Regions from separate parts of the Paenibacillus sp. NRS-1781 genome, predicted to be linked through region 1. Evidence: predicted binding sites of a transcription regulator. Region 1 holds the regulator's gene; the other holds the start of a gene.
What was found. The regulator Rex, encoded in region 1, represses fermentation and respiration genes when NADH is low (regulators of the CRP and FNR family bind a similar motif). The targets are predictions, from matches to a motif close to TTGTGAAATATTTCACAA.
Positions count from the first base shown of each region.

Region 2: ACIFO6_RS00700 (cytochrome ubiquinol oxidase subunit I) is a predicted target of Rex. The motif match lies at 2,988-3,005, and genes of this name have one in related genera.

Region 1 covers NZ_JBITPI010000049.1:161,986-167,893, reverse strand. The annotation lists gene ACIFO6_RS18955 (AAA family ATPase) at 1-63, opposite strand, end outside; gene ACIFO6_RS18950 (hypothetical protein) at 56-589, opposite strand; gene ACIFO6_RS18945 (DUF5590 domain-containing protein) at 1,301-1,825, opposite strand; gene ACIFO6_RS18940 (amidohydrolase) at 1,863-3,164, opposite strand; gene ACIFO6_RS18935 (redox-sensing transcriptional repressor Rex) at 3,151-3,804, opposite strand; gene dinG (ATP-dependent DNA helicase DinG) at 3,850-5,908, opposite strand, start outside.
Region 2 covers NZ_JBITPI010000002.1:107,201-113,108, reverse strand. The annotation lists gene ACIFO6_RS00710 (sensor histidine kinase) at 1-1,039, shown strand, start outside; gene ACIFO6_RS00705 (response regulator) at 1,032-2,672, shown strand; gene ACIFO6_RS00700 (cytochrome ubiquinol oxidase subunit I) at 3,079-4,485, shown strand; gene cydB (cytochrome d ubiquinol oxidase subunit II) at 4,472-5,485, shown strand; gene cydD (thiol reductant ABC exporter subunit CydD) at 5,485-5,908, shown strand, end outside.

The DNA.
Region 1 (5,908 bases):
AATGAGAAATATAATGGTGACCGGCACAATGCCGATTAGTGTTTCCTTGATCCATCTAGGCATTAGGCCATACCCCCATTTGCTGAGATTGACGTGGCAAAACGATAAACTTGGTCGCTTTGCCTTCGCTGAGTCGGATATAGACGTTGTTTGAATCCATATCGGTATCGGCCTCGATACCGGTTTTTTTCTTTTTCATCTGCTCAACGGTAGATGAAATTTGAGTGTATTTTTTATTCTCCATCGCTTCAGCTACCGGAAACATGGCCTCAGACCACCACTGGTTCAACGCTGGATTGGAATGATCCGCAATTTCCAGCTTAACTGTACGGCTGCCAATGATGGACTGTCCTTTTTGCTTAAATACATTGACTAATCCGGCGACATCTGCCTGCGGTTTGAGATCCAGATTCAAAACAACCTGATCCGGTTTAATATCTATTTGAGCGCTTGTGACGCCGGGATATTGGGAAACCAGTTTTTCCAGAGGACTCTGCATTGTAACCTGACGGTAAATGAACCACCCTCCGAACAACAGCGATGCTGCCAGAACCGCCGCAACAACGATAGGAACTGCACGTAATTTCAAATAACATCCTCCTCTCAAAATGTAAAACACAGAAGACACGGGACGAATGTCAACACATAAACCAGACTGCATGATCTATAGTGATCAGCAGGTCTTTTTCTATCATTTTTGTCTATCACTTATAAATTATAGTATATCATAACGTATATCTAATATCGAAGGCAATGTGTGGGGGAGTTGGGGGTAGGCAAAATCCTTGGTTATGGTGAGACGCTCCGTGAATGATTTGATCTTACGATCGCTGTTGCCATGGGATTCTTTTGATTATATAAAACATTTAACGGTTAGAATCCCATGACAAAGGCGAACGCTATCGCTTCTCCAGATTCAAATCCTCCACTCCACTCCGCTGCTGCACAGTCATAAAGATGAATTTTGCCCTAGGAGGGCAGTTGGGTAGGTAGGCAAAGATGCTTCGCTGGCTTGCAGCCAAGCTTCGCGAGGGGTGTTAGCTAAAAAGACGTAAATACGAAATTCCATCGTATTTACGTCTTTTTAGCGTGTAAAACCCAAAACGGAGATAAACGCAGCGGCGTCCGTGCCTTCTTACACCAGCTCTAATGAAAAGAGTGGTGCTTGGAGTGGCATCATGGCGGTCAGCCAGCGGAATGAGCCATTGAATCTGAAGAAGCAACAGCGATCGTAAGATCAAATGGACTACGCAGCGCTCCTAGCACTCCCAAACCACCATCAGCCACTCCCCACAGCACTCTAATAATTAGGCAAAATATACTTTATCCCCATCGCTCCCCCATCCGAGAAGCGATAAAAGGTATAGTAATGATGACTGCCGTCATCGTAAAACAACTGCCACACATATTGACCGTTAAACACACTCGGCTCAAGTCTTACAATATCTATACCTGGAAGCTGTTGCTGGATCATGGCTGTCATTTTTTGCTCGTCGACTCCGTTTTTCAGTAGCTCGGTATGAACACTGCTATTATCTGCGACAGGCACATTAGGTTGACCCTCCACTTTTTGAAAAGGGACCCACACCATAATATTTTCATTCTGAGCATTTTTCCCTTGAACTACCCAGTATACCTGATCCCACACCGACTTCCACGTCTGAGTCGTGGTAACCAGACCACCCGATTGTTTGGCCTTTACGATAGCGGCATTTCTCTCAGTCACCTGGTCTTGAGTAACATAGGAATAATACCAGAAAATGCTGACCAGGATCAGTATGACGGCCAGAATGGCGACCACTATCCATTTTTTCTTATTTTTCAAACCTGTGCTTCCTCTCTAAGGGGATGTGACACCTGAATTAGCGCGACAGCAGCCCTTCAAAGGCGGCTTGTGCCTCATGCTTGATACGTTCCTCATCCATAGTCAGGCACTCACCGTTTTTCACAACCTGACGACCGTTAACCCATACATGGGCTACGTCTTTGGCGCTTGCAGAGTATACCGCATGGGAAATGAGATCCGTACGCGGCAAGAAATGAGCCTGATTGAGATCAAGCGCGATAAAGTCAGCCTTGTTGCCTGCTGCCAGCGCCCCTACCTCATTCAAGCCAATCGACTTCGCTCCGTACTCCGTTGCTAGACGCAACGCCTCACCCGCAGGAACTGCGGTTGGGTCGCCAGATACTCCCTTGTGAATGAGTGCAGCCAGACGCATTTCCTCGAACATATCCAGGTTATTGTTACTGGCGGGACCGTCTGTTCCGAGAGAGACAGTAACGCCTGCACGGAGCAGATCAGGCACTCTTGCCACACCGCTCGCCAGCTTCAAGTTGCTGCCCGGATTATGCGAAACCGCTACACCACGTTCAGCCAACAAAGCTATTTCTTCGTCATTCAAATGAACAGCATGGGCAACAAGCGATGGACGGGAGAAAAAGCCGAGCTTATCCAAATGCGCAACCGGGCGCAAGCCGTAGTCGCGTACGTTTTGCTCTACTTCGGCAATCGTTTCGGACATATGCGTATGCAACGGTAAGTCCAACTCATGCGCAGCCTGCACGAATTTTTCGATAAACGCAGGCGGACACGTATACGGCGCATGCGGAGACATCATAGTCGTAATGCGACCGTCTGCTTTTCCATGCCAATTACGCGCAAAATTCACAGCCTCAGCCAGCTTGATCCGCTGCTCTTCCTCCGAACATAATCCAATCGTTCCACGCATCAGACTGGCACGAATGCCGGACTCTTCAGCTACACGAGCCACCTCGTCCATATGATCATACATGTCCAAAAAGGTGGTTGTACCACCTTTCAGCATTTCCAGCACGGACAAGGACGTACCCCAGTACACATCCGTAGACGTAAACTTGGCTTCCATCGGCCACATTTTTTCCTGAAGCCATACTTGAAGAGCCAGATCGTCCCCATGCCCGCGCAGCAGAGACATCGCCGCATGACCATGTGTATTAATCAGGCCAGGTAAAAACAGCAGCCCGTTACCATCAATTGCTTCCGTCTCTTCCTCACCCGCTGGCAAAGTCTCGCCAATATAGGTAATGCGGCTGTCCTCCACGATCATATAGCCGTGGATTACCCCCGCTTCCGGTCTGTTCACGGCAAAAGAGCCGTTCTTAATCATCCATTTATTTTCCATCATGTTGCATATCTTCCTTTCCGTCTTCCAAATAATAAGCGAGGCTTAACAAATCTGTTGTAAAATCTGTGACATGTATTCGAATATTTGCTGGTGCTTTGAGAGTGGTCGGGGCAAAGTTCAAAATCGCTCCAATCCCGCTATTTATGAGCCTGTCAGCCACGTTCTGAGCTTCAAAATCCGGTACGGTAATAATCCCGATCCGAATGTTTTGTTCCTTCACGGTCGCTTCCAGTTCATCCATTGGCTGTACGACCAGCGTATTGATCTTGGTTCCGACCTTATCTGGCACAGCATCAAATACTGCTACAATTTTCATATTGTCTTTTAAATAAGCATTATAATTCGAAAGGGCTTGCCCCAGATTACCTGCTCCGACCAATACCACGTTAATTTGCTGATCGATTTTCAGGATATGGCGTATTTTCTCGATAAGATAAGTAACATCATAGCCGATACCCTTACGGCCAAAATCTCCAAAATACGCTAGATCCTTACGAATTTGAGCCGGATTCAAATCCAGTCTTTGTCCTAACTCCTGGGAAGAGACCGTAGCCACCTCCCGTTTGTGCAGTGCATTCAGATAACGTAAATATACGGGTAACCTCCGTACGACAGCCTCTGAAATTTTATCTGATTTCATACATGCTCCCCCTAATTGTAACGGATATATATAGATGTCCGTCCGTTATACCTCTGTCTCCGGGGCGGATTGGAGCCACTCGGCGATACGGGGCACCATTTGCTCCGTCGGCATATGCTCCATTTTTGGTCCCGGTAACGAGTACAAAAAGTGCTTCCCGTAATAGGATTCGATCACACGCGTATCATAAACGATAACAACCCCGTGGTCGCTCGCGGTACGTACCAAACGTCCAAATCCCTGTTTGAAGCGAATGACAGCCTGTGGAACAGACAGCTTCATAAAAGGATTTTTCTTCTGCTGCTGGAGCAGCTCACTTTTAGCCTCCAGCAGCGGGTGATTGGGCGGTTGGAACGGCAAGCGGACGATAGCCAGACACGTCAGCGCCTTGCCCGGAATATCGACGCCTTCCCAAAAGCTGCTGGTTCCCAGCAACACAGAAGCTTTAGCTTCCTGAAAACGTCGGGTCAGCTTGCTGCGACTCCCACTGTCCACGCCCTGCCCCAGCACGGTGATGTCACTGGATGCTAACGCCTCCTTAAGCGGCTCATACACCTGCCGGAGCATGCGATAGGAGGTAAAGAGAACGAGCATTCTCCCCCGCGTCGCTTGGGCAGTCGCACCTAGCGAGCTGACGAGCATATCTACAAAATGCTCATCTCCTACACTGCCCTTCACGCTCGGGAAATCCCTTGGAATGACTAGCAACACCTGATCCCTGTAGTTAAAGGGTGACGGGAGCTGCGTAGTCATCAGCCGCCCTTGATCTGCGGCCTCCTGCAAGCCGAGCTGATCGGTCATGTACTGAAACGACTTATCCACCGACAAGGTAGCAGACGTCAGAATAATGCTCCTTTTCTTGTCAAAAAACATTTCTTTCAGCTGGCGGCTCACATCGACGGGCACCGCATAAAATTGTAGCGACTTGCTGCGGAACTGTCCGCTCGCTTCGAGCCAATATACGGTCGTCTCATCATCCATCCGCATGAAAAAGCGCAAGCTTTCCCTAATGCCTGCCAAATCCTTAAGCAGCCCCGTAATATCTGTAATGAGGCTGTCAGCCGCATAATCGTCATGTTCTTCCTTCACATCGAGCATCAGCTTGTCGCCCCTGCGCAAAATTTCGCTCATCGTTACATAAAGCTGATTTTCCAGCGCAGCAGCCTGATCCCACTTGGCAGGCTTGGCCGACGGCTTGAGACGGGAAGAAAACTGCCCTGTTTCGCCCGGTGTCGCATCACTTCGCTCCGGCAGCATGCCAAACAGCTTGTCGCTCAGCAGATCCCAAGTCTCCTTGACCTCCAGCACGAGCGGATACAGTTGGTCAATGGTAGAAGCCCAATCGGTCGATTTCTCATGCCCCGACTTTGCCAACTGCTGACGCAGCGAAGGCAATTGTCCGTTCTTGCTGTCCTTGAACAACCGGGTCAGCGTATGCACGAGTGTGAAATATTTCATATGCATGCCCAGGTGCTTACCAGCGACTTCCTCCAGATGATGCGCTTCATCAATGACCAGATGCTCATAGCTCGGCAACAGCTGATGACTCGCTTTTACGTCCGTAAAAAGCTTGGAATGATTCGTAATGACCACATCGGCTATTCCCGCCTCGTGGCGCGCACGATGATAAAAGCATTTGCGAAACCATGGACAAGAACGACCAAGACAGGACTCTGAATCACTGGCCACCGTTTCCCAAAAATCTCCGCCACGATTGCTCAGATTCAATTCTTCATCATCACCGGTTTCTGTTAACGTCAGCCAGACAATCATCTGGGCCGCTGTAATTAAATCTTCCTTCGGCGTTGCGAAGTCTCTTCTGTTTATTTTATGTTCAAACTTACGCAGACACAAATAATGTCCCCGGCCCTTAAAAATGGCAGCCCGGAACGGGAAAGGGATCACCTTGGTCAGCATCGGAATATCACGCTCGCGTAATTGCTCCTGCAGGTTGATCGTATGCGTACTAACCATGACTCGCTGTCCATTTTTCACACTGTGATATAGCGAAGGGAGCAAATAACCGAGGGACTTGCCTGTCCCCGTACCCGCCTCGATCAACAGGTGCTTGTCCTCACTCAGCGCCTGATTGACACCCTCAATC
Region 2 (5,908 bases), on a different contig from region 1:
AGCAAAAGTAAACGGGAAATCCTCGAACATTATTGTAGATGAGCTGCTGCCAGCCTCCAGTGTGAGCGGATTGACGATTATTTCGGTGTTTTCGACGGAACATATTGTACAGGGAGCGAACCGAATCAGCTTGATCGGCGCATTGTGTGTTCTTGCGGTGCTGGTCATGGCTTTGATTCTGATTACGATGATTTCCTGGCTGCTCACCAAACGGCTACAGCGATTGAGCCATGAGCTAGGTAAGGTGGCTGCGGGGGATTTCCATGTCGTGTCAAGCGTGGAGGGGATGGACGAAATCGGGGACTTGTCCCGCCGCTTCAACTATATGGTTGCCAGCATCCGCCAGTTGATGGGGCAGGTGTATGAAGCGAGTGAGAAAAATAACAGGCTCGAAATGGCACAAAAGGATATCAAGCTGAAAATGATGGCCAGTCAGATTAACCCGCATTTCCTGTTTAATGCGCTGGAGTCTATTCGAATGAAGGCACATCTTCACGGGGAGGCGGAGATTGCCACGACGGTGCGTTTGCTTGGCCGATTGATGCGGCGGAATCTGGAGATTGGCAGCGGTAAAACGACAGTGCGTCAGGAACTGGATATGGTGCGATCCTATTTACAAATTCAGCAGTTCCGATTTGGAAATCGTTTGATCTATGAAGTGAATCTGGCAGAAAGCGCTGAGGAAATGTCCATTCCTCCATTAATTATACAGCCGCTGGTGGAGAACGCAGTTATTCATGGCCTGGAAAACAAGGAAGAACCGGTTACCGTGAAGGTCGATATTTCGATGGAGCTGCGAGAGCTGCAAATAAAAGTAGCTGACGATGGAGCTGGCATGGAGGCAGAACCGTTGGCCCGTCTGCTTGACCGTATCACAGGCACGGAAGAGCCGGAAGGAAGCAGTATTGGTCTGCGCAATGTTCACCAGCGTCTGACGCTGATGTATGGTGAACGTTATGGTCTGCACATGGAGAGCGTACCGCAGGCAGGAACAACCGTAACCTTTTCAATACCCAAGGAGGAGGGGCCGAATGTATAAAGCGATGATTGTGGATGATGAGCCTGCGATTCGTGAAGGATTGACCTCCATTATTGATTGGAGAGACTGCGGCTTTCATATTGTAGATACCGCAGGGAACGGGCGCGAGGCATTGGATAAATTTAGGGAGCATCGGCCGGAACTGGTCATTGTTGATATACGCATGCCGGGGATGAGCGGGCTGGAGGTCATACGGAGCATACGCGAATTGAACGGCGAGCCTTTTCACTTTCTCATTTTAAGCGGATATGCGGACTTTGATTATGCGCGGCAGGCGATGGGCTTTGGCGTGGATGGTTATTTATTGAAGCCTGTGGACGAAGAAGAAATGACGACAGAGTTGAAACGGGTACGTCGAAGCATTGAGAGCGAAAAAGAAGACGGCAAGTGGGGAAGTCCACCTGTCCATGAGCGCGATTGGATCGAAATCCTGCTGTTTCCGGTTCAGGAAGATCAGGCTAATCGTGGTGCATTGGAGCACAGCAACCCTCTCCACGGAGGAACGGAGCAAGCCGAACATCATGGCCAGCATCCGGCGCTACCCTCTTTGGATTGGGGAAGCTATCAGGTCGTACTGCTGGATCTACGGATACCCGACTGGGATCGGCAAGCCCGGCAGTCGGCAGCAAAGCTGCGGCTAACGGAAATGTGCGGGGAGCAGGGCAGGGGGATTGTATTCGAGGCCGGAATATATACAGGCGTGCTACTTCCTGCCACGGTGGACACAGAAGAAAATGCTGTTCGATTGCTGGCTTCCTGGCGACAGGAGCTAAAGCCGTGGGCAACGAAAATATACGTAGCTGCTGGAGATCCTGTGAAGAGACTTCATGATATTCCGAGTTCTTTTGAACAGGCGCTGCGTCTACTGGAGCGTACTTTTCTTTTCCGGGCGGAAAGGGTTATGCTTACCAGTGACCTGCACGATTTGGAAGCTTCGGACGAGGAAATGCGCGAAACGACGGACAAAGCCTCAGACCCCATGCGTTATGCAGAGAAGCTGTACTACGCGCTGGATATGTCCAATCGTGAAGCTGCAATACGTGTATTGAAGGAAATGGAGGTCCAATTTCCACAGCTCTATCGCTCAGAGGCTGAAATCAAGGCGGCTTTTGCACGGACATTTACCTTGGCGCTGAACAAGTATGCGGCTGGACAGGAACAGAGCCGTACGGTGCTGGAAGAGCATTCCCGCTTGATTACGGATGTATATGCCTATTCAACCTTGGGAGAGCTGGTGGATCGGTCGGTGGAGCATATGGTGCAGTGGATAGGTCAGACCGATTCAGGTGGTAAGGAAACGATCATGAAACAATTGATTGATTTCATTCATAGTCATTATGATGAGAATTTGCGCTTGGAGCTGTTGGCGGATATGTTTAATTACAACAGCGGCTATTTGGGCAAATTGTTCAAAAGCCATACGGGCGAAGCTTTTAACGCCTATCTGGACAAGGTGAGGATCGAGCGGGCAAGGGAATTGCTTGCACAGGGGATCAGGGTGCATCAGGTGGCAGGACGTGTCGGATATGCCAATGCCGATTATTTTCATGGCAAATTCAAAAAATATGCGGGGATGTCGCCTTCCTCCTATCGTAGTCGGGTTCAGAAGAACAGAGGGACGGATGGCAGTTGATGGATTCCCGTGGGTTCAATTAATGAAGTCTCTCTTGCGGATGTCGGAGTAAAGTCTCCGAGCGAAGAGAGGCTTTTTTCATGGAAAAAATTTGGATAGATCAATCGAAAATGTCACACTAACTAGAAGATTTGAGCTGTTTTCATAAATTAGACATCATTAAGACACAGCTTTGACACGATGTTCACACTTTCGATTCTATTTCTATCAAATCTATTCTATATAATGATGATATTCTTAAGCCGGGTCATGTGATTCCGTAATGAAGATGCCTGAGGGGGCTATTCATAAAAAGTGATCGTTCCATATGTAATAATGTGAATACAATCACAAGGATGAAGGAAGGCTTCAGAACCTAATTATTAACATTCATTCTAAAGAGAAGCGCAAGGGGAGGAATAACATCATGGACGTATTAGAATTGGCACGGTTGCAGTTTGCAACCACAACAATTCTTCACTTTGTTTATGTACCGATCTCCATTGGATTGTCGTTGCTGGTGGCGATTATGGAGACTATGTATGTAATCAAAAAAAATGATTTGTACAAAAAAATGGCTCAATTCTGGGGAACTTTTTTGCTGATTAACTTTGCAGTAGGCGTGGTCACCGGGATTTTGCAGGAGTTCCAGTTCGGGATGAACTGGTCTGACTTTTCCCGTTTTGTCGGTGATGTGTTCGGTACGCCGCTGGCGATTGAGGCACTGCTTGCCTTTTTCCTGGAATCAACCTTTATCGGATTGTGGGTATTCGGCTGGGAACGGCTGTCCAAAGCAGTCCATTTAACCTGTATGTGGCTGGTATCCATCGGTACGATGCTGTCTGCCCTGTGGATTTTGGCGGCCAACTCATTCATGCAGCGTCCGGTAGGATACGAGATTCATAACGGTCGCGCAGAAATGAAAGATTTTTTCGCTCTGTTGACGAACGAACAACTGCTATGGGAGTTTCCACATACGCTGTTTGCAGCTTTTGCGACAGGCGCTTTTCTCGTCGCGGGTATTAGCGCATGGAAGCTGATGCACAAGAAGAATCTGGATTTTTTCAAGCCTTCTTTCAAAGTAAGTATTATTGTTGCCTTGATTAGTTCGATGTTAATCCCGATGTTTGGTCACGGACAGGCTCAATATTTGGTGGAAACACAGCCGATGAAAATGGCTGCGAGTGAAGGGCTATGGGAAAACAGTAGTGACCCGGCCCCTTGGACAGTTATCGCAGGTATTGACCCTAAAAAGAAGGAAAACAGCTTTGAAATTAAGCTTCCTTATCTCTTGAGTTTGCTGTCCTATAACAAGCTGTCCGGCGGGGTTTTGGGGATGAATGAGCTTCAGGCACAATACGAAAAAGCCTACGGCCCCGGTAATTATATTCCGCCGGTACGTACTACATTTTGGAGCTTCCGCATTATGATTGCGGCTGGATGTGCCATGATTGCACTTGCTTTGTACGGAGCTTATCTGACATTCCGTAAAAAATTGGAGGGCTCGCATCGCTGGTTCTTCCGCTTGATGATGCTTGGTATATCTCTTCCATTTATTGGAAATACTGCGGGTTGGATCATGACGGAAGTGGGGCGTCAGCCTTGGACTGTCTTTGGTTTACTTCAAACCAAAGATTCGGTTTCGCCTACCGTTGGGGCAGGGGAAGTGCTGTTCTCACTGATCTCGTTTACCGCATTGTATTTAATTTTAACGGGTGTGCTAGCATTCCTGTTTGTCCGTACGGCTCGCAAAGGTCCGGATATCGAACCACATCAGGAAACGGTAATCCATGATCCATTTGCTCAAGGGGGTGACACCAATGTCGTTAAATGATTTGTGGTTCTTATTAATTGCTGTGCTGTTTACCGGCTTCTTCTTCCTGGAGGGCTTTGATTTTGGCGTGGGGATGGCTACAGGTCTGGTGCCGCGTAATGACCAGCAAAAACGCTTGATGATCAATACGATTGGTCCATTCTGGGATGCTAACGAAGTATGGCTGATCACAGCAGCAGGTGCGATGTTCGCGGCTTTCCCGCACTGGTATGCGACCATGTTCAGCGGATATTATCTAGTATTTGTAGTTATTCTGCTTGGTTTGATTTTACGCGGTGTTTCCTTTGAATTCCGGGGCAAGGCAGAAGGAAAATGGTGGACAGGGACGTGGGATGCCTGCATTCTGATAGGCAGCTTTCTGCCGCCGATGCTGTTCGGTATGGCTTTTGCGGCTTTGATAAAGGGTGTACCTATTCAGCAAAACATGGACTTGAAAGCCGGATTCTCCGATGTGTTTAACGGATATACGGTATGGATTGGATTGACCGTGGTTGGGATGTGCCTGATGCATGGGCTAACGTTTATTTCTCTGCGTACGATTGGAGAAGTGCGGGATCGTGCTCGTGTGATTGCGTCAAAATTTCTTCCAATATTAGGAGTTTTGCTCGCGGGTATGGTGGTATGGACTTATTTTGCAACAGATGTATTCGCACGTCGTGGTCCTTATATGTACGCCGCAGTTGCAGTGGGGGTCGTCGCCTATGTGCTGGCGTGGTATTTCCTGAAGCAGCGCCGCGAAGGCTGGGCCTTCGGGATGACGGGAGCTATCATTTTGCTGACATTCGTTTCGTTGTTCGTCGGCTTGTTCCCGAGATTTATGGTGAGCTCGATCAATAGTGCATTTGATTTGACGATTTATAATGCAAGCTCCAGTCATTACACCCTGAAAGCCATGACGATTGTTGCAGCAACGCTTTTACCCTTTGTGCTGGCTTATCAGGCGTGGAGCTATTTTGTTTTTCATAAGCGTCTCAGTGAAAAGGATCATTTGGAATACTAATGGATAAAGCATGGTTTGGATTAAAGGGCATTCGGCCGGTAATGCTGCTGCTGGCCGCCCTTTCCCTGGCTCAGGGGGCCGCTGTGATTGCACAAGCGATTTTTTTGGCAAAGGCGGTTACGATTTTATTTGATAAACATCCGCTGGTGATGGCTTGGCCGTCACTCGCGTTGTTTTTCGCGGCTTTTGCGGCGAGGCATACGATGATCTGGCTGCAACGCCGGACGGCAGGCCGTTTTGCCGAAGCATCAGGCGCTTCTTTGCGGGAGCGTCTGCTTGCTCGTTTGTTCGAGCGAGGGCCTGTTTTTGCTGCCAAGGAAGGCAGCGGCAAGCTGGTGACGTTGGCGCTGGATGGAGTGGATCGTTTTCGCACGTATTTGGAACTGTCCATTCCTCGTATGATTGACATGATGTGTGTGACGA